Regions from separate parts of the Streptomyces sp. NPDC104307 genome, predicted to be linked through region 3. Evidence: riboswitches for the same ligand, from Rfam matches in the RefSeq annotation. Region 3 holds a riboswitch; each other region holds the start of a gene.
What was found. A riboswitch is a leader RNA that binds a small molecule or an ion and turns the genes downstream of it on or off. The one in region 3 is predicted to bind cobalamin.

Region 1 (5,579 bases), on a different contig from region 3:
CCGGGCCGCAGCGCCGTCTCCCCGTGCGGGCGCGGCGCTCCGGTCTCCGCGTCGAGCGCGCAGATCCGTACCGAATCGGTGCCGAGGTCGACGCTCAGCACCCAGTTCCCCGAGGGGTCGGGGAGCACCTGGTGGGCGTGCGGGCCCTCCTGGCGGGTGGCGTCCGGCCCGCTCCCCTCGTGCTGGAGCACGCTGCTGGCGGCACCCAGTGAACCGTCCGCGCGCACGGGCAGCACGGTGACGCTGCCGGAGCCGTAGTTGGCGGTCAGCAGCCGGCCGCCCGCGAGGGTGAGGTGGGTGGGTCCGTCCCCGTCCACCGGCTGGAGGGCGCCGATCGGCCGGGGCGTGTCCTGGGTGACGTCGAGCGCCGCGGCCGCTCCCGGCTCGGTCTCGCTGACCGCGTACAGGACCGCGCCGCCGGGGCCCCCGCCCCGGCCCAGTACCAGGTAGGAGGGGTCGGGCACGGAATCCGTCGCGCCGAGGACGGTGAGCGCCCCGGTCTCCTGGTCCACGGCGGCGACGGTGATGCCCCGCCCGCCCGCCGAGGTGAAGGACCCGATGAATGCCCGTCCGGCACCGTTGCTGCTGTCCACCGCACTGCCTCTCTCCGCCGACTGACCGCGACAGTGGGGACCGTCGCGATCTTCCGCGGCGACGGTAGCAGTGCGGCGAGTGGTCTGGACCAAAGGGTGCGTTATCAGGCCGCGGCGAGCGGGGCCCTCGGCGGGCTGTGCAGCGGCGCGGCCAGCTCGGCCAGCGCCCGCTCCAGGCCGTGCAGGTGGGCGAGGGCGGGTTCCGTCACCCCGGCGTGCGCCGGATGTCCGGGGGCGAGCGGGGTGCGGGCCGGCCGCCCGGGAGCGGTCAGCGCCTCCACCGCGCTCTCGACGCGCCAGCAGGCGGCGGCGAGCCGGGCGTCGTGCGAGGCCTCCGGATCGGCGGCGACGGAGGCCAGTCCGCGCACCTCGCGCGCGCAGTCGTCGAGCAGCGCGAGGACCTGCCGCGCCCGTGCCTTGCGGGCCCTCACCGGGTTGAGGGGGTGCACCAGCGGCGCCAGCGACAGCCGTACCCGGCCGAGGATCGCCTCCAGCTCAGCAACGTGCCGGGGCGGGTCGGCGTCCTCGCTTCCTGCGAGCCGGGCAGCGGCCTCCGCCGTGCAGGTGTGCACGCACCGCAGGGCCCGCTCCACCCAGGCCTCGGTCACCGAGTGCGTGGTCACCGGCAGCACGAACAGCACCGCGAGTACGGCGCCGAGCGCACCGGCCCCCGTCTCGGTGACCCGGAGCACCAGAAGTCCCGCGTCGAGCACGCCGAGCAGCCCGTACAGCATGCTGGCCATCACGGTGACGGCCAGCATCATCCAGGTGTAGGAGACGGCGGCGGTGTAGAAGATCCCGAACACGCCCACCGCGACGACGACGGCGGCCACGACCGGCTCGTGGTGCAGCGGCACGGCCACGGCGAAGCCCAGCCCGATGCCGAGCACGGTCCCCAGGAATCGCCTGAACCCGCGCACCACGGTCTCGCCGCGAGAGGTCGTGGCCACGAACACCCACCAGGTGGCGCCGACCGCCCAGTACCAGCGCTGGTCGGAGAGCAGCTGGCCCACCGCGAGCGCGAATCCCGCGCCCAGGGTCGCCTGTACGGCCTGCCGCGTCGTGATGCGCCGCAGCCCCGTCGCTCCCGCGGGAAGGCCGACCGTCGCCGGGGCCGTGATCCGGCGCTCGTAGCACCACGCCCCGAACCGCACCAGGGACGACGCGAGGAGCGACAGCAGCACCGCCGCGTACAGCTCGGGCAGCTGGCCGGGCACGGTGTGCAGGAACTGGGCGGAGAAGTAGGCCATGAAGGCGAACACGCCCAGCGAGTGCCCGCGCGGCCCCCACCGCCGCGCGTACACCCCGGCCCCCACGACGGCGAGGAACGCCAGGTCGCGGGCGACGGGTACGTCGTGCAGCACGGCGGCGAGCGTGAGCACCGGGAGGCCGACGACGGGGAGCAGCGCGGTCGTCGTGGCCTGCCCGCGCACCGTCGGGTCGGTCACTGTGAACAGGGCGAGCAGCGCGGCCAGGCCCCCCGTGATGGCCGCCACCAGCGAGTGCCCCGCCGCCCCGCACAGGGCGACGGCGAGCCCGATGCCGAGCACGGCCCGGGACGCGAACCGCAGCCGGATCCGCCCGGGGTCGTGTGCGACGAACGCCCTCTTCAGCAAGTCGCCTCGCCCCTTTCGCGCATGACACCAGCGCAGACATGAGAAAGGCGCCACAGAGATCCCTGAGGGACCTGCAGCGCCATTGATGCCTCCATCTCAACACCTGGGGGGCTAATGGTTCAACTCAGACCCACTCCAATGAGCCAATGGCCCACTCATGCCCCACCTCGCCCGACCACGGCAGAGCCAACGGACCAGCCTGAGGACAGTCGGCACAGGAGGAGGAACGCGGCACTCATGGCAACGTCTCCGTCCCCTTCCGGATCCCGGAATGTGAACAGCGGCGCCGCTGCGACGGTCCACCCCCTAGGCTGGCCGGTGCAGCTGGTTCGCCCTGTCCGCCAGGCAGACGCGTCGCAAGAGGGAACCCGGTGTGAATCCGGGACTGCCCCGCAGCGGTAAGTGGGAACGACCGCCGTCATACGCACTGGATCCGTTCGGATCCGGGAAGCGACGGCCAGTAGGAGTCTGCCCCCGGCAGACGTGCCCGCGAGTCCGAAGACCTGCCCGTTGCCCGCACCCGAACCCTCGGACGCGGTTATCCCGGTGACCTCGTGGGCGGGTCGGCGTGCATACCAGACGGAGAATCCGCGCCGAGGCGTGTGCGATATCCGTCAGGTCCGTCATCCCTTCGCGTCCGTGTCCCGTCTCCGGGATGTTCAGGAGTCGTCTCGCGAAGGAGATTTCCGTGACACCCAAGCCCGCAGCCGCGGCAGCACGAGCCACCGTCCACGGCTACCCCCGACAGGGCCCGAACCGGGAACTGAAGAAGGCCGTCGAGGGGTACTGGAAGGGCCGCGTCAGCGCGGAAGCCCTCCGGGAGACGGCGGCGGAACTGCGCCGGTCCAACTGGAAGCGGCTGGCGGATGCCGGCGTCCATGAGGTCCCGACCGGCGATTTCTCGTACTACGACCACGTCCTGGACACCAGTGTCATGGTCGGCGCGGTCCCGCAACGGCACCGTGCGGCCGTCGCCGCCGACGCGCTCGACGGGTACTTCGCGATGGCTCGCGGCACCCAGGACGTGGCGCCGCTGGAGATGACCAAGTGGTTCGACACGAACTACCACTACCTCGTCCCCGAGCTCGGTCCTGACACCGTCTTCACCGCCGACTCCACCAAGCAGGTCACCGAGCTCAGGGAAGCCGTCGCACTCGGGCACACCGCCCGGCCGGTCCTCGTCGGCCCTGTCAGCTACCTCCTGCTGGCCAAGCCCGCCCCGGGGGTGGCGGCCGGCTTCGAGCCGCTCACCCTGCTGGACCGGCTGCTGCCGGTGTACGCGGAGGTGCTCGCGGATCTGCGTGCCGCCGGCGCGGAGTGGGTACAGATCGACGAACCCGCCCTGGTCCAGGACCGCACCCCGGCCGAGCTGAACGCCGCCGCCCGCGCCTACCGCGACCTCGGCGGCCTCACCGACCGGCCCAGGCTGCTCGTCGCCTCCTACTTCGGGCGGCTCGGTGAGGCGCTCCCGGTTCTGGCGAAGGCCCCGGTCGAGGGTCTGGCACTGGACTTCACCGATGCCGCCGCCGCCAACCTCGAAGACCTCGCCGCCGCCGGCGGGCTTCCCGGCAAGCGCCTCGTCGCGGGTGTCGTGAACGGCCGTAACATCTGGATCAACGACTACGAGAAGTCCCTCGCCACCCTCGCCACCCTCCTCGGCCTCGCGGACCGGGTCGACGTGGCCGCGTCCTGTTCCCTGCTGCACGTCCCGCTCGACACGGCGCCGGAGCGGGACATCGACCCGCAGATCCTGCGCTGGCTCGCCTTCGCCGAGCAGAAGACCGCCGAGATCGTCACGCTCGCGAAGGGACTGACCCTGGGCACCGGAGCGATCACCGCCGAGATCGCCGCCAACCGCGCCGACCTCGCGTCCCGCACCGGCTCCCCGATCACCCGTGACCCCGCCGTCCGGGCCAGGACCTCGGCCATCACCGACGCCGACGGCCGCCGCTCCCAGCCGTACACCGAGCGCGCCGCCGCCCAGCGGGCCCACCTCGGGCTGCCGCTGCTGCCGACGACGACCATCGGCTCGTTCCCGCAGACGAGCGAACTGCGCACGGCCCGCGCCGACCTGCGCGCGGGACGGATCGACACGGCCGGCTACGAGGAACGGATCAAGGCCGAGATCGGTGAGGTCATCGCCTTCCAGGAGAAGACCGGCATCGACGTCCTGGTGCACGGTGAGCCCGAACGCAACGACATGGTGCAGTACTTCGCCGAGCAGCTCACCGGCTACCTGGCCACCCAGCACGGCTGGGTCCAGTCCTACGGCACGCGTTACGTCCGCCCGCCGGTCCTCGCGGGCGACATCTCCCGCCCGGAGCCGATGACGGTGCGCTGGACCTCGTACGCCCAGTCGCTCACCGGGCGTCCGGTCAAGGGCATGCTCACCGGGCCGGTGACCATGCTGGCCTGGTCCTTCGTCCGTGACGACCAGCCGCTCGGCGACACCGCACGCCAGGTCGCCCTCGCCCTGCGCGACGAGGTCGACGACCTGGAGGCGGGGGGTGCTTCGGTCATCCAGGTCGACGAGCCCGCGCTGCGCGAGACACTCCCGCTGCGCGCCGCCGACCACGCCGGGTACCTGGAATGGGCCACCGAGTCGTTCCGCCTGACCACCAGCGGGGTACGGCCGGACACCCAGATCCACACCCACATGTGCTACGCGGAGTTCGGTGACATCGTCCAGGCCATCGACGACCTGGACGCCGACGTCATCAGCCTGGAGGCCGCCCGCTCGCACATGCAGGTCGCCCGCGAACTCGCCGCGCACGGATACCCGCGCGAGGCCGGTCCCGGCGTGTACGACATCCACTCACCGCGCGTACCCGACGCCGACGAGGCCGCGGCCCTGCTCCGCAAGGGGCTGAAGGCCATCCCCGCCGAGCGCCTGTGGGTCAATCCGGACTGCGGCCTGAAGACCCGCGGCTGGCCCGAGACCAGGGCGTCCCTGGAGAACCTGGTCGCCGCGGCCCGCACCGTCCGCGGCGAGCTGCCCGCCTCCTGATCGCGAAGGACTCGGGGCGGCGGCCGGAGGTTACGGGCGCCGCCCCGAGTCGTCCGGTCCGGCGGGCGTGAAGCGGACCGGGGCCTGGAAGCGGGCGCGTCGGGCGGCCCGGCGGAACGTGGTGAGTACCGCCGGGCCGGCCAGCGTGATGCAGACGAAGTTGGTGACGGCCCGGCCGGTGTCCCAGCCGAGGGAGGTGGCGAGGTCGAAGGCGAGGTAGCGGTGCCACTGCTCGGTGAACGGCAGCCCGGGAAGGTAGGCGAGGGAGCTGTTCGGGTCCAGGGAGAAGGGCCAGAAGGACAGGTTGAGCAGGAAGCCGAAGAGGTAGCCGGAGACCGAACCGTAGGTGGCGAGCATCAGGAC
Region 2 (5,579 bases), on a different contig from region 3:
CCGGGCAGGGAGGTGGTGCCGCCCCAGATCTGGCGGGCCCGCAGGATCGCCAGGACCAGGTTGACCCGGTCGGCTCCGGCGGGCGCGCCGCCCAGGACGTGCAGGCCGTCGCGGATCTGCGCGTCCTTGATCTCACAGAGCCAGCCGTCGAGATGCATGATGAACTCGTCGAAGCCCTCGTCCTCCGGGCGGTCTTCGAGACCCAGGTCGTGGTCGAGCTTCGCGGCCTGGATCAGGGTCCAGATCTGGGCCCTGATGGCCGGGAGCTTCGCCGGGTCCATCGCCGCGATCTGGGCGTGCTCGTCCAGCAGCTGTTCCAGCCGGGCCACGTCGCCGTAGCTCTCGGCGCGGGCCATCGGCGGTACGAGGTGGTCCACCAGGGTGGCGTGGACGCGGCGCTTGGCCTGGGTGCCCTCGCCCGGGTCGTTGACCAGGAACGGGTAGACGAGCGGGAGGTCGCCAAGCGCCGCGTCGGGGCCGCACGCGGCGGAGAGCCCGGCGTTCTTCCCGGGCAGCCACTCCAGGTTGCCGTGCTTGCCGAGGTGGATCATCGCGTCGGCGCCGAAGCCGTTGTCGTCCGCGGCGGCGGCGATCCAGCGGTAGGCGGCCAGGTAGTGGTGCGAGGGCGGCAGGTCGGGGTCGTGGTAGATCGCGATCGGGTTCTCGCCGAAGCCGCGCGGCGGCTGGATGAGGATGAGCAGATTGCCCCGGCGCAGGGCGGCGAGGACGATGTCGCCCTCGGGATTGCGCGAGCGGTCCACGAACATCTCGCCCGGAGCGGGGCCCCAGTGCTCCTCGACGGCCTCGCGGAGTTCAGCCGGCAGCGTCGCGTACCAGCGCCGGTAGTCGGCGGCCGGGATGCGGACCGGGTTGCGGGCCAGCTGCTCTTCCGTGAGCCACTCCTGGTCGTGGCCGCCCGCCTCGATCAGCGCGTAGATCAGCTCGTCCCCGTCACCGGAGGCGAGGCCCGGCACCTCCTCGTCACCGAAGTCGTACCCCTCGGCGCGGAGCCGGCGCAGCAGGGCGACGGCGCTCGCCGGGGTGTCGAGTCCGACGGCGTTGCCGATCCGGGAGTGCTTGGTCGGGTACGCGGACAGCACGAGCGCGAGGCGCTTGTCTGCGTTCGGGATGTGGCGGAGCCGCGCGTGGCGCACGGCGGTCCCGGCGACCCGGGCGGCGCGCTCGGCATCGGCCACGTAGGCCGGCAGGCCGTCCTCGTCGATCTCCTTGAACGAGAACGGGACGGTGATCAGGCGGCCGTCGAACTCGGGGACGGCGATCTGGCTCGCGGCGTCCAGCGGCGAGACGCCCTCGTCGTTGTCCTCCCAGTCGGACCGCGAACCGGTGAGGCAGAGCGCCTGGAGGATGGGCACGTCGAGGCCGGTGAGGGCGCCGGCGTCCCAGGACTCGTCGTCACCGCCGGCCGACGCCTCCGCAGGCCGGGTTCCGCCCGCGGCGAGCACCGTGGTCACGATCGCGTCGGCGGCCCGCAGGGCGTCGATCAGCTCGGGCTCCGGTGTGCGCAGCGAGGCGACGAACAGCGGCAGGGCGCGGCCGCCCGCGTCCTCGACGGCGCCGCACAGGGCGTCGATGAACGCGGTGTTGCCGCTCATGTGGTGGGCGCGGTAGTAGAGCACCGCGATGGTGGGGCCGTCCGTCGCGCGGGGCGTGCGCTCCAGCGGTCCCCAGGAGGGCGCCGGGGCGGGCGGTTCGAAGCCGTGGCCGGTGAGCAGGACGGTGTCGGAGAGGAAGCGGGCGAGCTGCTCCAGGTTGCCGGGGCCGCCGTGTGCCAGATAGGCGTGGGCCTCCGCGGCGATGCCGATCGGGACGGTGGAGGCGGCCATCAGCTGGGCGTCGGGGGCCTGTTCGCCGGTGAGGACGACGACGGGGCGGCCGGTGGCCAGCACCTGGTCGAGGCCGTCCTGCCAGGCGCGGACCCCGCCGAGGAGGCGTACGACGACCAGCTCTGTGCCGTCCAGGAGCTGCGGGAGGTCCTGGAGCGGGAGCCGGGAGGGGTTCGCGTAGCGGTAGGCGACCGGGCCGTCACAGGCGCGGGCGCTGAGCAGGTCGGTGTCTGACGTCGACAGGAGCAGGATCATGCGGCGTCTGGCCTTCCTCGGGGTATCCACGCCCCGGGCGGTGTCGGAATGGGACTCCCCTGCTCGGACGGGCCGAGTGGCACGGGGAAGGGAGTTCCTGACTCACCCGGCCGGTGCGGCCGGGATCACAGTGGCGGGACCGCGCCGGAATCGCACCGGGCTTCCTCCCCTGTCGCCGTCTGTGGCGACTACGGACCGCAAGGCCCGTCGCTAGGCATAGTAAGGGGCGGTCAAGAACTGGGAGGCATACGGATCTGATGAGATGGTCGGTATGCTCGCCGCCATGCCCCCGCCAGCCACTTTGCCCGTGCCCACAGGAGCCGCGCCGGTCCGTGACCGCGGTGACGCCTGCCCCGGCACGCTGCGGTTGCACCGGGCGGACGACGGTGCGCTGGCCCGGGTCCGGATCCCCGGGGGGGTACTGAGCGCGGCGCAGGCCGACGTGGTGCGGGAGTTGGCGGAGCGGCTCGGCGATGGTGAGCTGCATCTCACTTCGCGCGGCAATGTGCAGCTGCGCGGTCTGCCGCCGGACTGCGGCGGCGAACTGGCCTCCCGCATGGGTGAGTCGGGGCTGCTGCCCTCCGAGCGCCACGAGCGCGTCCGCAACATCGTGGCCTCCCCGCTGTCCGGGCTCGACGGCCGGGGGCAGCGGGACATCCGCCCGTGGCTGTCCGCGTTGGACGAGCTGGTGTGCGCGAGTGACCTGACGACCGAGCTGTCGGGCCGGTTCCTGTTCGCGCTCGACGACGGCCGCGGCGATGTGGACGCGCTCGGCGCCGATGTGACGCTGCTGGCGCGGGCCGACGGGGACGCGGCTCTGCGGATCGGCCCGGCCGAATCCGTGCTGCGGATACCCGGTGCGCACGCTCCCGCTGCCGCGCTGATCGCCGCCGAGACCTTCCTGGACACCGCGCGCGGCTCCGGCGTCTGGCGGGTGACGGATCTGCGCGCGGACGTCGGGATCCTCCTGGACCAGGTGGTCCGGCGGTTGCGCCAGGCCGGAATCCGCGCCACGCGCACTGCCGGACCCGTACACCCCGCGCAGCCCGCGGCTCCCGCTCCCGCTCCCGGCATCGTGGACGGACCGCACGAGACGGTCGCGCTGTGCGTCGGCGTACCCCTGGGCCGCGTCGGCGCGGAACAGTGGCGGGCGCTGACCCGCGCCGCCCGGCAAGGGGAGGGTGGCGGCGGCGAACTGCGGCTGACCCCCTGGCGCGGCGTCGTCGTACCGGGCGTGGAGCGCGCACGGGCCGCAGAGGCACTGGACGCTCTGGGGACCGCCGGCCTGATCACCGGGCCCCGCTCCCCCTGGACCGGAGTGGGGGCCTGCATCGGGCGCCCCGGCTGCGCCAAGTCCCTCGCCGATGTCCGGGCCGGGGCGACAGCGGCCCTGGGGCCCGTGGGCGCGCTGCCGGTGTACTGGTCGGGGTGCGAACGCCGGTGCGGCCATCCGCGGGGCGCGTGGGTCGATGTCGTCGCCGCCCCGGACGGCTACCGGGTCTCCCTGGTGCGCGACGGTGAACGGCACGCCCCGCAGCCCGTCGCCGACAGCCCGGCCGCTCTAGCGGCAGCCGTGGCCTCGGCCCGGGGCGGCCTGGACGAGCAGCGCCCCGCCCCGTGCCCCGGCACCTGACCTTTCCCACCGGCCGACCGCTCCCGGACCCGACCGACCCATTCCACGCCCGACTTCCATGCCCGACTTCCATGCCCGACTTCCATGCCCGACTTCCATGCCCGATGAAGAGAGCGACAGCACTGTGCACCAGTACGAGAAGGACGGACCGGCCATCTATCGCCAGTCCTTCGCCACGATCCGCGCGGAGGCCGATCTGTCGGGACTGCCCGCCGATGTGAGCCAGGTGGCGGTCCGGATGATCCACGCCTGCGGCATGGTCGACCTCGTACGCGATCTGGCCTTCACCCCGGACGTGGTGTCCCGTGCCCGTGAGGCGCTGCGGGCCGGCGCGCCCATCCTGTGCGACGTGGCCATGGTCGCCAGCGGGGTCACCCGCAAGCGGCTGCCCGCCGGCAACGAGGTCGTGTGCACCCTGTCGGACCCAGCGGTGCCCGGTCTCGCGGCGGAACTCGGCACCACCCGCAGCGCGGCCGCCCTGGAGCTGTGGCGCGATCGGCTGGACGGCGCGGTCGTCGCCGTCGGCAACGCGCCCACCGCCCTGTTCCGGCTGCTCGAACTCATCGAGGAGGGCGCGCCGCGCCCCGCCGCCGTCATCGGTGTGCCGGTCGGCTTCATCGGCGCGGCCGAGTCCAAGGACGCCCTGGCCGCACACGCGTCCGGGCTCGACCATCTGATCGTGCGCGGCCGGCGGGGCGGCAGCGCCATGGCGGCCGCCGCCCTCAACGCGATCGCCAGCGAGGAAGAGTAAGCGTGAGCGAGCAGAAGAACGGCCGGCTGTACGGAGTCGGGCTCGGCCCCGGCGATCCGGCCCTGATGACCGTACGCGCCGTGCAGGTCATCGCCGAGGCCGATGTCGTCGCCTATCACAGCGCCCGGCACGGACGGTCGATCGCCCGGTCCATCGCGGCCGGACACATCCGCCCCGACCACATCGAAGAGGCCCTGGTCTACCCCGTCACGACGGAGACCACGGACCACCCGGGCGGCTACCGGGGCGCGCTGGACGACTTCTACACCGAGGCGGCGGCCCGCCTCGCGGTCCACCTCGACGCGGGGCGCACGGTCGCCGTGCTCGCCGAGGGCGACCCGCTCTTCTACGGCTCGTACATGCACATGCACAAGCGGCTCGCCGACCGCTACCCGACCGAGGTGATCCCCGGTGTCACCTCGGTCAGCGCGGCGGCCGCCCGGCTCGGCACCCCGCTCGTCGAGGGCGAGGAGGTGCTGACCATCCTGCCCGGCACCCTGCCGGAGGAGGAGCTGACCGCCCGGATCGCCGCCACGGACACCGCGGTGGTGATGAAGCTGGGCCGTACGTTCCCCGCGGTGCGCCGCGCCTTCGAGGCGTCGGGGCGGCTGCCCGAGGCCCGTTACGTGGAGCGCGCCACGATGGCCGGGGAGCGCACGGGCGAGCTCGCCGGGATCGACGCCGGCTCCGTGCCGTACTTCGCGGTCGCCGTGCTGCCCAGCAGGATCGACGCGCCGCGTCCCGAGGAAACTCCGGGCGGGGGCGAGGTCGCCGTGGTCGGCACGGGGCCCGCCGGGCCGCTGTGGCTGACGCCCGAGACGCGCGGGGTGCTGGCCGCCGCCGACGACCTGGTCGGCTACACCACCTATCTGGACCGGGTGCCGGTCCGGCCGGGGCAGTCCCGGCACGGCTCGGACAACAAGGTCGAGTCGGAGCGCGCCGAGTTCGCCCTGGACCTGGCGCGTCGCGGACGGCGGGTGGCCGTGGTGTCCGGCGGGGACCCGGGGGTCTTCGCCATGGCGACGGCCGTCCTCGAAGTGGCCTCCCAAGACGGGTACGCGGACGTGCCGGTACGGGTGCTGCCGGGCGTGACGGC
Region 3 (5,579 bases):
TGGGGCAGCAGCGCCCGCGCGGCCGCGATCCGGTCCCGCAGTGCGCCCTCCTCCTTTGCCCATCGGGCGGCGAAGCCGGCCGGGTCGTCGTCGTACGCGAGCCGCCGGCGCACCACCTCGACCCGCAGATCGGTATCCCGGGAGGCGGCGACCTCGACGGTCAGCCCGAACCGGTCCAGGAGCTGCGGCCTGAGCTCGCCCTCCTCCGGGTTCATCGTCCCGACCAGCAGGAAGCGGGCGGCATGCCGTACGGAGACGCCCTCGCGCTCCACGTAGGAGGCGCCCATGGCGGCCGCGTCCAGCAAGAGGTCGACCAGGTGGTCATGGAGGAGGTTGACCTCGTCCACGTACAGGATTCCGCGATGGGCGTCTGCGAGGAGCCCCGGTTCGAAGGCCTTCACGCCCTCGGCCAGCGCCCGTTCGATGTCGAGGGCGCCGACCAGCCGGTCCTCGGACGCGCCGACGGGCAGCTCGACCGTCCGGGCCGCCCGCGACACGCCGGAGGCCGGTTCGTGCGGGCCGTCGGGACACGCCGGGTCGGGCGAGGCGGGGTCGCAGGAGAACCGGCACCCAGGGACGACGGACACCTCCGGCATCAGCGCGGCCAGCGCGCGCACGGCGGTGGACTTGGCGGTGCCCTTCTCGCCGCGCACCAGCACTCCGCCGACGGCCGGCGAGACGGCGTTGAGCAGCAGGCCGAGCCGGAGATCGTCCTGCCCGACGATGGCGGTGAAGGGGTACGGCGTACTCACAGGGCCTCCTTGGTGGCGGCGGTTTCCAGCGGTTCGGGCTGTTGCGGCGGTTCAGGCTGTTCCAGTGGTTCCGGCTGTTCCAGCGGGGCGGTCCTGCGCGGGGCTTCGCGTGCCGCGGGGGCTCCGGGCGCTCCGGGCGGGATGAAGGGGAGTCCCGCAGGTGCGCCCGACTCGATGAGCCGCCACAGCGCGTCGGTGTCCGCGTGCTCCTCGATGAGGTCACCGAGGAGGTCGAGCTGCTCCTCGCGCAGGGCGGCGAAGCAGGTGTCGGGGGCGGGGACGAAGCGGCGCCCCGCGGCCCGCGCGATCTCGGTCAGGAAGCGGCGGCGGAACGCGTCGCTCTCCAGCGAGCCGTGCCAGTGGGTGCCCCACACCGCGCCGGACCGGCAGCCGTCGAGCCGCTGCCCCTGACCGTCGGTGAGGAACGGCTCACCGCCGCGTACGTCCGCGACGCCGTGGTGGATCTCGTACCCCTCCACGGGGGCGCCGAGCGCCTCACCGACCGGCCGGGCGAGGGTCTTCTCGCGCTCGAACCGGACGAGGACGGGCAGCAGCCCGAGCGCGTCGACCTGCCCCGCGCGCGACTCCACCTCGTCCTCGATGTGTTCGCCGAGGATCTGGTAGCCGCCGCAGATGCCGAGGACCGGGCGGCCCTCCGCGGCGCGCCGCCGCAGCGCGTCGGCGAGCCCGCGCTCGCGCAGCCAGGCCAGCGCCTTCACGGTGCCCCGGGTGCCGGGCACGATGACGAGGTCGGCGTCGGACAGCTCCTCCGGACGGTCCACGAACCGCACGACGACGCCCGGTTCCGCGGCGAGCGCGTCCACGTCGGTGAAGTTCGACATCAGCGGCACGGCGCACACGGCGACGCGCAGGATGTCCTCACCGTGCGGCGGCGCCACGACCGACTCGCGTACGGTGCCGCGCAGCGAGACCCGCAGCCCGTCCTCCTCATCGATGCCGAGGCCGTGGGCGAACGGCAGCACCCCGTACGTGGGCCGCCCGGTGAGACCTAGCAGCATGTCCAGGCCCGGCTCCAGCAGCGACACGTCACCGCGGAACTTGTTGACCAGGTAGCCGGCGATCAGCTCCTGGTCCGCCGCGGCCAGCAGCGCCGTCGTACCGAAGAACGACGCGAAGACCCCGCCCCGGTCGATGTCCCCGACGACCACCACCGGGAAGCGCGCCGCCCGTGCGATGCCCATGTTCACGATGTCCGTGCGCCGGAGGTTGATCTCGGCCGGGCTGCCCGCGCCCTCGCAGATCACCGCGTCATAGGTGGACCGGAGCTGCTCCAGGCAGTCCACGACGGTGGACAGCAACTGCTCCTGCCTGCCGCCGTGGTAGCCGCGGGCGCTCATCTCGCCGACCGCGCGCCCCATCAGGACGACCTGGCTGGAGCGGTCGCTGCCGGGCTTGAGGAGCACCGGGTTCATCAGCGCGGTCGGCTCCACCCGGGCGGCCTGGGCCTGCATGGCCTGGGCCCGGCCGATCTCGGCGCCCTCACGGGTGACGAAGGAGTTGAGGGACATGTTCTGCGCCTTGAACGGCGCGACCTTCACCCCCCGGCGCACCAGCCAGCGGCAGATCCCCGCCGTGACGACGCTCTTGCCCGCGTCCGAGGTGGTCCCGGCGACCAGCAGTCCGCCGCTCATGTCGGTCTCCGTCCTGAGGTGCGCGTACCCGGGGCAGCTGTCCCCGGGCCGCGCGTCGAGGTGATCCGTCGTGCGGCGGCGGCCACGCCCAGCCGGGCCGCCACGCTCACGCCGAGGGCCAGCACTCCGATCCGGCGCGACAGCCGTACGGCGCGTTCGATGTCCTCGGTCGCCACCGCCCGGCCCGTCTCGCCGTTGAGTACGGGGCGGTGCTCGACCCGGCCGCCGTAGGCGAGGGTGCCGCCGAGCCGTACGCCGAGCGCGCCGGCGAACGAGGCCTCCACGGGGCCCGCGTTGGGGCTCGGGTGCTTGGCGGCATCCGCCCGCCAGGCGTGCAGCGCACCCCGGGGCCGGCCGCCGGCGGCGACGGCGAGCAGGGCCGTGAGCCGGGCTCCCGGCCAGCCCACGAGGTCGTCGAGGCGGGCCGAGGCCCAGCCGTAGCGCAGGTAGCGGGGCGACCGGTGGCCGACCATCGCGTCCAGGGTGTTGGCGGCCCGGAAACCGACGAGTCCGGGGACCCCGCCCAGCGCACCCCACACCAGGGCGCCGACCACGGCGTCTGAGGTGTTCTCCGCGACGGACTCCACCACCGCGCGGGCGATCTGCGGCCCGTCCAGGGACTGCGGGTCGCGGCCGCACAGATGGGGCAGCCGCTCCCGCGCCAGGCCGAGGTCCCCGGCGGCCAGCGCACCGCCGATGGACCGGGCCTCGCGCCCCAGCGACGTACCGCCGACGACGGACCAGGTGGCTGCGGCGGTCAGCGCGACGGCGGCGGCGGGACGGCGGCGCAGCGCGCGGGCGGCCAGTGCGGCACCCCCGGCGGCGCCTCCGGCGCAGACCAGAGTGTGCAGGGCGCCCCACCCGCGGTGGTCGCGCCACAGGCGGCGTTCGACGTCTGCCGCGGCGCGCCCGAAGGCGGCGACCGGATGTCCCCGGCGGGGATCACCGAGCAGCAGATCACCGATCAGACCGGCCGTGGCGCCGTACGCGAAGATGCGATCGGCACGCACGGTTCAGCCGGCCGTCGCGCCTCGGACAGCTTTCGCGCGGACACCTGGTGCTGGTCGAAGGGGAGACATGGAGACGGGCGCACGGCGGCCGGGCATGGCGATATGTCCTCACTCAGGGTCCGCGCCCTGGTTCGACGTGACCGGCGACGAGAGTCTCCTGGCTCCCGGATCCGCAGTTCCCCCGGTCTTCCAGCCCACTCGGCGTGGACCGTGACTTCCGGTGGTGGGGGACTGCTCCCCGGTGACAGTGGCGGGACCGCGCCGGATTCGCACCGGCTTCCTCTGCTGTCGCCGTAATGGCTCCGGCAGTCCACCACGCTCCGCGAACGCCAGTCAACCTACCGTTGACCTGCGACGGTGCAGTGTGCTGAGACGCACATCGGGCCGGCCGCACGCGAGGTGCGGCCGGCCCGACGCGTCGGGTGGATCAGGGGCTGTGGATCAGGCGACGATCAGATAGATCCCGTAGGCCACCGCCGCCGCGCACAGTCCGAAGCAGACGTACGCGCCCGCGCGGGCGAGCAGCAGGGACCCGCCGGACTGCCCGCCACGCTCGGCCGGTTCCGGCTGCCTGGAGAGGCCGGCGATGCCCAGGGTGAAGAGGCCCACCAGCGCGACGGTGGCGACGAGAGAGACGCCGAAGACGGTGCCGAGGGCTGCCCAGTCGATGTTCATGGAGGATCTTCCTTACACCGTGGCGGGTCGTGCCGGGTCGGCTACGGCCGGGGCCGGGATGGTGGCGGTGAGTTCGTGGGCCTGGGCGGCCGAGGTGGGCGGCGGGCTGACGGCCGCGATGGCGGTGGTGATGACGCCCGCGGGTTCGGCGTCCGGGGTGACCGGAGCGCGGTCCTGGGCGCCGGGTGCGACATCGTCCTGGCCGACCGGCTTGCGGCGGGACAGGACCCAGATCGCTCCGGAGCCCGCGACCAGCAGTACGGCGACGAGCACGACTCCCCAGGTGCCCTGCTTGGTGAGGAACTCCGCCCCCGCGCCGACCAGACCGGCGGCCGGCAGCGTCAGACCCCAGGCGACGAACATCCGGGTGGCGGTGGACCAGCGGACCACACCGCCCCGGCGGCCGAGACCGGCGCCCATCACCGCGCCGGAGCAGGACTGGGTGGTGGAGAGGGAGAAGCCGAGGTGCGAGGAGGCCAGGATGACCGTGGCCGCACTGGTCTGGGCGGCGAAGCCCTGCGGCGGCTTGAGCTCGGTCAGTCCGCTGCCCATGGTGCGGATGATGCGCCAGCCGCCGAGGTAGGTGCCGAGCGCGATGGCCATTCCGGCGCTGACGATGACCCAGACCGGCGGGTTCGAACCGGGGGAGAGGACTCCGCCGGTGACCAGGGCCAGGGTGATGATGCCCATCGTCTTCTGTGCGTCGTTGGTGCCGTGGGCGAGGGAGACCAGCCCGGCGGAGGCGATCTGCCCGGCGCGGTAGCCCTTGGCGGTCGCCTTCTCCTGGGCGCCACCCTGGACCTTCCCGCCGATCCGGTACGTCAGCTTGGTGGCCAGCAGCGCGGCCAGTCCGGCGACGATCGGGGCGGCGACCGCGGGGAGCAGCACCTTGGTGACGACGGTGCCGCCGTCGACCGACGACCAGCCCGCGGACATCACCGCGGCGCCGATCAGACCGCCGAAGAGGGCGTGGGAGGAGCTGGACGGGAGCCCGACCAGCCAGGTCAGCAGATTCCACAGGATGGCGCCGACGAGCGCCGCGAAGATGACCTCGGTTCTGAGGCCGTCCTCATTGATGATCCCGCCGGAGATCGTCTTGGCGACCTCCACCGACAGGAACGCGCCGACGAGGTTGAGAACGGCGGACATCGCCACCGCTGTCTTGGGTTTGAGTGCGCCGGTCGAGATGGTGGTCGCCATCGCGTTGGCGGTGTCGTGGAAACCGTTCGTGAAATCGAACACTAGAGCTGTCACGATCACAATCGCGAGCAGCAGCGTGATGTGTTCCATTTACCCAGGCAATCGTTCGACGTCAGTGGCACGAGGAACGTAGGCAACCTGGGTGAACGGAAGATGAACTGAACAGGGCGTTGCGGTGACCCCAACCGGAGCGGCCTCGCCCCGTTTGGCCGTGGTCCGACAGGGCGGGACGGGCACGGCGCGGTGTGGGCCCCGAATCCGGGCCCGGCCGGTCTCCGGCGGGAGGCGGA
Region 4 (5,579 bases), on a different contig from region 3:
GGTTGGAGACCTGCGGCTCGATGCACTCGTACACGCCCGCGATGGACGCGATCGTTGCGGTCGGCGCGATGGCCAGGAGCAGCGAGTTCCGCATGCCGGTCTTCGCGACCCGGGCGCGCAGCGCGTCCCAGCGCTCCGGCCAGTTCAGCTCGGTGTCGTAGTGGTCGGGGTGCAGCACGCCGCGTGCGGCACGCGTCTCGGACCAGGCGGGGAGGGGGCCCGACCGCTCGGCGAGATCGCAGGACGCCTCGTAGGCCGCGAGCATGATCCGCTCGGAGATCTTCGTGGAGAGCGCGCGGGCCTCTGCGGAGTCGAAGGGCAGCCGCAGCTGGAAGAAGACGTCCTGGAGGCCCATCGCGCCCAGGCCCACCGGCCGCCAGCGGGCGTTGGAGCGCCCGGCCTGCTCGGTCGGGTAGAAGTTGATGTCCACGACCCGGTCCAGGAAGGTCACGGCGGTGCGCACGGTGGCGTCGAGCCGCTCCCAGTCGATCGTGCCGCCGTCGACGAACGCGCCGAGGTTGACCGAACCGAGGTTGCAGACGGCCGTCTCGCCGTCGTCGGTGACCTCAAGGATCTCCGTGCACAGGTTCGAGGAGTGCACGACGCGGCCGGGCTCCGCGGTCTGGTTCGCGGTCCGGTTGGAGGCGTCCTTGAACGTCATCCAGCCCTGGCCGGTCTGGGCGAGGGTCCGCATCATCCGGCCGTACAGCTCACGGGCCGGCATGGTCTTGCGGGCCAGGCCCTTGGCCTCTGCCGCCCGGTAGGCGGCGTCGAACGCGTCGCCCCACAGGTCCACCAGCTCGGGCACATCGGCCGGGGAGAACAGCGACCAGGTGGAGTCCGCGTCGACCCGGCGCATGAACTCGTCCGGGATCCAGTGCGCCAGGTTCAGGTTGTGCGTGCGCCGCTGGTCCTCGCCCGTGTTGTCGCGCAGCTCCAGGAACTCCTCGATGTCCGCGTGCCAGGTCTCCAGGTAGACGGCGGCGGCGCCCTTGCGCCGGCCGCCCTGGTTGACCGCCGCGACGGAGGCGTCGAGCGTCTTCAGGAACGGGACGATGCCGTTGGAGTGCCCGTTGGTGCCCCGGATCAGCGAACCTCGGGCCCTGATGCGGGAGTACGAGAGGCCGATGCCGCCCGCGTGCTTGGAGAGGCGCGCCACCTGGTGGTAGCGGTCGTAGATCGAGTCCAGCTCGTCCAGCGGCGAGTCCAGCAGATAGCAGGAGGACATCTGCGGGTGCCGGGTACCGGAGTTGAAGAGGGTGGGGGAGGAGGGCAGGTAGTCCAGCCGGCTCATCAGCCGGTACAGGGCCGCGACCTCGTCCAGCGCGTGCTCCGAGTTGTCCTCCGCGAGCCCGGCGGCCACCCGCAGCATGAAGTGCTGGGGGGTCTCGACGACCTGGCGGGTGATCGGGTGGCGCAGCAGGTAGCGGCTGTGCAGGGTGCGCAGTCCGAAGTAGCCGAAGCGGTCGTCGGCGCCGTCGGTGAGCGCCTGTCCCACCAGGGCGTCCAGGGCGGCCGCGTGCAGCGTCACGAACTCGGCGGTGCGGTCCGCGATCAGGCCCTCGCGGTGTCCGACGGCGACCGAGGCGGAGAAGGACGTCGAGCCCTGCCCGGCCGCCTCGTCCGCGATGGAGCGGGTGAGCAGCCGGGCGGCGAGCCGGGAGTAGGCGGGGTCCTCGGAGATCAGGCCGGCGGCCGCCTCTGTGGCCAGCGAGCGCAGCTCGGCCTCGTCCGACCGGGCGTTGCGGCCGCGCAGCGCGGCGGCGGCGACGCGTCCGGGGTCGGTGTCGGGCAGATCCGCGGTGAGGGCGGTGAGGGTCCGCAGCAGTGCGGTGCCCGGTCCGTCGCTCGTGGTTCCCGTTGATTCGGCCGCTGAAACCGGATCGGCTGGCGCGATGGTCACGTGGTGCTCTCCCTCGCTCGGCTCTGGGCCGACGGGGGAGCGGGGGCAGCCGGGCGGAGCGGGGCCCGTTCGGGCAGCACTCCGTGCGGCGTCCACCGGCCCATCCACGAGGCCCGGACGTCTGGGCGTCCGGTTCGGTCGAGCCGGACGCGCTGTCGGCAGGTCCTCGGACTCGGGGTGCGCAAAAGCACACCGATCACACCGTTGCGGGACAGTTCCGGATTCGCACCGGATTTCCCTGCGGCGACAGCGAGCACGAGCATACATGTGGGGGCCGCCCGATGAGGCAGCCCCCACATGTTGTGTCGCGTGGCCGATCAGGAGACCGCCGGGAACTCCAGTCGGTACGTCAGCAGCGAGAGCCCCTCGATCGGATACCAGTCCCTTTCCGGGGTCCGGACGAAGCCGAGGCGCCCGTAGATCCTATGGGCCCCGCGCATGGCCGGCTGCGTCGAGAGGACGATTCCGGTGACCCCCGCGGTGGCCCGTGCGCGGTCGATGCAGGCCCGGACGAGCGCCTCGCCCGCCCCGGCCCCGCGGGCCTCCCGGGAGACCGCGAGCATCCGGAACTCGGCCTCGTCCGGCGTCGCGATATCGGCCCAGCGGTTGCCCGGCGGCGCGTAGGTGACCCCGCCGAGGACGCGGCCCCGGGCGTCCGTCGCGACGAGCACCTCGGCCTCCTCGGCCCGCCGGGGGACGTCGCGCAGCTGTACCAGGTACGGGTCGTCGGCGCCGTAGTCCAGCAGCCCGTCCCCGAGATAGGCCTCGGCGGTGATCTCGCCTAGGGCGGCGTACTCGGCGGGCTCGATCGGCCTGATGGTTATGTCCATGCACGGAAGTCTGCCGCACCTCCGGGCGGCGACGGCACGGGGTTTTCGCCGGACGTGCGAACGGGCCGCCGCACCCCACGTGCTGGGGGTGCGGCGGCCCGTGGCGCCGTGGTCAGTGACCGCCGGGCGCACCGGCCGTGGCCGGCGGGAGCTCCGTCTTCACGCCCGGGTCGCCCGCGTCCGCGGTGTAGTCGCCGGGAGAGGTCTCGTCGAGTCCGGCAGGCGCCTTCAGGGCGTTCAGGACGAAGGTGAGGACGACGGTCACCACGATGTTCAGTACGAACGCCGTCAGGCCGATGTAGCCGATCTCACCGATGCCCGGGATCTCCTTGGAAGACCCGCCGAAGTGCGCCTGGGTGGGACTGGCGACCCCGTAGGCGGCGGCCGTCCCGTAGACCATGCCGACCGCCCAGCCAGCGAGCAGCGCCCAGCGGTGGAACCAGCGGGTGAACAGTCCGCCGACCAGGGCGGGCATCGTCTGGAGGATCCAGATGCCGCCGAGCAGCTGGAAGTTGATCGCGACCGTCTTGTCCATGGTGAGGACGAAGGCGAGCGCGCCGACCTTCACCAGCAGCGAGACCAGCTTGGAGACCTTGGTCTCCTGCTCGGGCGTCGCGTCGGGCTTCAGGAAGTCCTTGTAGATGTTCCGGGTGAAGAGGTTCGCCGCCGCGATCGACATGATCGCCGCGGGGACCAGGGCGCCGATGCCGATGGCGGCGAACGCCACGCCCGCGAACCAGTCGGGGAACATGTCCTCGAACAGCTGCGGGATCGCCAGCTGGCCGTTGTCCACCTTGACCCCGGCGGCGATCGCCATGAAGCCGAGCAGCGCGAGCAGGCCCAGCATCAGCGAGTACAGCGGCAGGATCGTGGTGTTGCGGCGGATCACGTTGCGGCTGCGGCTGGAGAGCGTCGCCGTGATCGAGTGCGGGTACATGAAGAGCGCCAGCGCCGAGCCCAACGCCAGTGTGGCGTAACCCCACTGGCCGTCCACGCCGGGCGCGAGCGCACCGGTCGGCTTACCGCCCGGCGGGCCGTTGAACTTCTCCTGCGCGGCGGCGAAGATGTCGTGGAAGCCGCCGAGCTTGATCGGGATGTAGATGATCGCCACGGCGATGACCAGGTAGATCAGCCCGTCCTTGACGAACGCGATCAGCGCGGGCGCGCGCAGCCCCGAGGAGTACGTGTACGCGGCGAGCACCGCGAACGCGATCAGCAGCGGCAGGTCCTTGACGAACCAGTTGGTGTCCTCGCCGCCGCCGACGCCCATCACGTCCAGCACCGCCTGGATGCCGACGAGCTGGAGCGCGATGTACGGCATGGTGGCGAGGATGCCGGTGACCGCGACGGCCAGCGACAGCCCCTTGGAGCCGAACCGGCCGCGGACGAAGTCCGAGGTGGTGACGTAGCCGTGCTTGTGCGAGACCGACCACAGGCGCGGCAGGAAGGTGAAGATCAGCGGGTACACCAGGATGGTGTAGGGCACCGCGAAGAAGCCGGCCGCGCCGGCCGCGTAGATCGCCGCGGGCACGGCGACGAAGGTGTACGCGGTGTAGAGGTCGCCGCCGAGCAGGAACCAGGTGACCCAGGTACCGAAGGACCGTCCTCCCAGGCCCCATTCGTCGAGGCTGGCCTCGTTCTCCGCCTTGCGCCAGCGGGCGGCCATGAAGCCGACGACCGTGACGGCCAGGAAGAAGAAGATGAAGACACCGAGCGCGATGCCGTTCACGCCGTCCTTCATGCGGACGCACCCCCCTTGCGCGCGCGCTGGTCACGCTGCCACAGCTTGTACGCGATCATCGTGAGTGCGGTCGAGATGAGCACCCAGAGCATCTGGTACCAGTAGAAGAACGGGATGCCGATGAAGGTCGGGTCGATCTTGGCGTACGAACCCACCCAGAGCATCGCCACGAACGGCGCGATGAGGCAGAGCGCGATGACCACCCGCACGGGTGTGACCGTGGGTGGTGCCGCTCCTGGTTCCGCTGGCTTTCCTACTGGTTCTTCCGGCATGGCGGCGACTCCGTCCCCTCGCTGATCACCGATGTAATGCGCAGGAAATCTAGGCGAGGGTCCCGCCCAGCGTCACCCCCTGTCCGCATTGCGGTCCGGCAACGGTCTTCCGTCCGGTGGCCGGTGGCTGCGGCGGTCCTCGGTGTCGGGGAAGTGGTGCAGACCAATGACGGTACGAAGTCCCTGCCCGGAGCACGGAAAAGCCCTCGTGGAATCGCTTCCACGAGGGCTTCAGGAGTGCTGAGCTCAGTCCAGCGGGCGCTTGAGGCGGGCCACGAACTTGTAGCGGTCGCCCCGGTAGACCGAACGGACCCACTCGACCGGCTCGCCCTGCTCGTCCAGCGAGTGCCGGGACAGCATCAGCATCGGCAGGCCCACGTCCGTACCGAGCAGTCCGGCCTCGCTCGGGGTGGCGAGCGAGGTCTCGATGGTCTCCTCCGCCTCGGCCAGCCGGACGTCGTACACCTCGGCCAGGGCCGTGTAGAGCGAGGTGTACTTCACCAGCGAACGCCGCAGCGCCGGGAAGCGTTTGGCCGAAAGGTGGGTGGTCTCGATCGCCATCGGCTCACCGCTCGCCAGTCGCAGCCGCTCGATCCGCAGCACGCGGCCGCCGGCGGTGATGTCGAGGAGCCCGGCGAGTGTGTCGTCGGCCGTGACGTAGCCGATGTCCAGCAGCTGGGACGTCGGTTCCAGTCCCTGGGCGCGCATGTCCTCGGTGTACGAGGTGAGTTGCAGGGCCTGCGAGACCTTCGGTTTGGCCACGAAGGTGCCCTTGCCCTGGATGCGCTCCAGCCGGCCCTCGACGACCAGTTCCTGGAGCGCCTGGCGCACGG

Region 1: another riboswitch for cobalamin. It lies ahead of metE (5-methyltetrahydropteroyltriglutamate--homocysteine S-methyltransferase); the one in region 3 lies ahead of ACZ601_RS34190 (cobalamin biosynthesis protein).
Region 2: another riboswitch for cobalamin. It lies ahead of cobN (cobaltochelatase subunit CobN); the one in region 3 lies ahead of ACZ601_RS34190 (cobalamin biosynthesis protein).
Region 4: another riboswitch for cobalamin. It lies ahead of ACZ601_RS28730 (ribonucleoside-diphosphate reductase subunit alpha); the one in region 3 lies ahead of ACZ601_RS34190 (cobalamin biosynthesis protein).

Annotation. Positions count from the first base shown of each region.
Region 1 is NZ_JBVJMU010000005.1:440,189-445,767, reverse strand. Features, by position in the region: gene ACZ601_RS17040 (lactonase family protein) at 1-593, opposite strand, end outside; gene ACZ601_RS17035 (FUSC family protein) at 698-2,209, opposite strand; cobalamin riboswitch at 2,518-2,734, shown strand; gene metE (5-methyltetrahydropteroyltriglutamate--homocysteine S-methyltransferase) at 2,898-5,216, shown strand; gene ACZ601_RS17025 (ECF transporter S component family protein) at 5,247-5,579, opposite strand, start outside.
Region 2 is NZ_JBVJMU010000010.1:26,785-32,363, forward strand. Features, by position in the region: gene cobN (cobaltochelatase subunit CobN) at 1-2,099, opposite strand, end outside; cobalamin riboswitch at 2,172-2,323, opposite strand; gene cobG (precorrin-3B synthase) at 2,371-3,732, shown strand; gene ACZ601_RS24090 (precorrin-8X methylmutase) at 3,857-4,483, shown strand; gene cobJ (precorrin-3B C(17)-methyltransferase) at 4,486-5,579, shown strand, end outside.
Region 3 is NZ_JBVJMU010000020.1:78,853-84,431, reverse strand. Features, by position in the region: gene ACZ601_RS34200 (putative cobaltochelatase) at 1-752, opposite strand, end outside; gene ACZ601_RS34195 (cobyric acid synthase) at 749-2,404, opposite strand; gene ACZ601_RS34190 (cobalamin biosynthesis protein) at 2,401-3,414, opposite strand; cobalamin riboswitch at 3,565-3,697, opposite strand; gene ACZ601_RS34185 (hypothetical protein) at 3,856-4,089, opposite strand; gene ACZ601_RS34180 (inorganic phosphate transporter) at 4,102-5,379, opposite strand.
Region 4 is NZ_JBVJMU010000014.1:80,059-85,637, forward strand. Features, by position in the region: gene ACZ601_RS28730 (ribonucleoside-diphosphate reductase subunit alpha) at 1-1,903, opposite strand, end outside; cobalamin riboswitch at 2,044-2,166, opposite strand; gene ACZ601_RS28735 (GNAT family N-acetyltransferase) at 2,221-2,733, opposite strand; gene mctP (monocarboxylate uptake permease MctP) at 2,846-4,474, opposite strand; gene ACZ601_RS28745 (DUF3311 domain-containing protein) at 4,471-4,746, opposite strand; gene ACZ601_RS28750 (GntR family transcriptional regulator) at 4,993-5,579, opposite strand, start outside.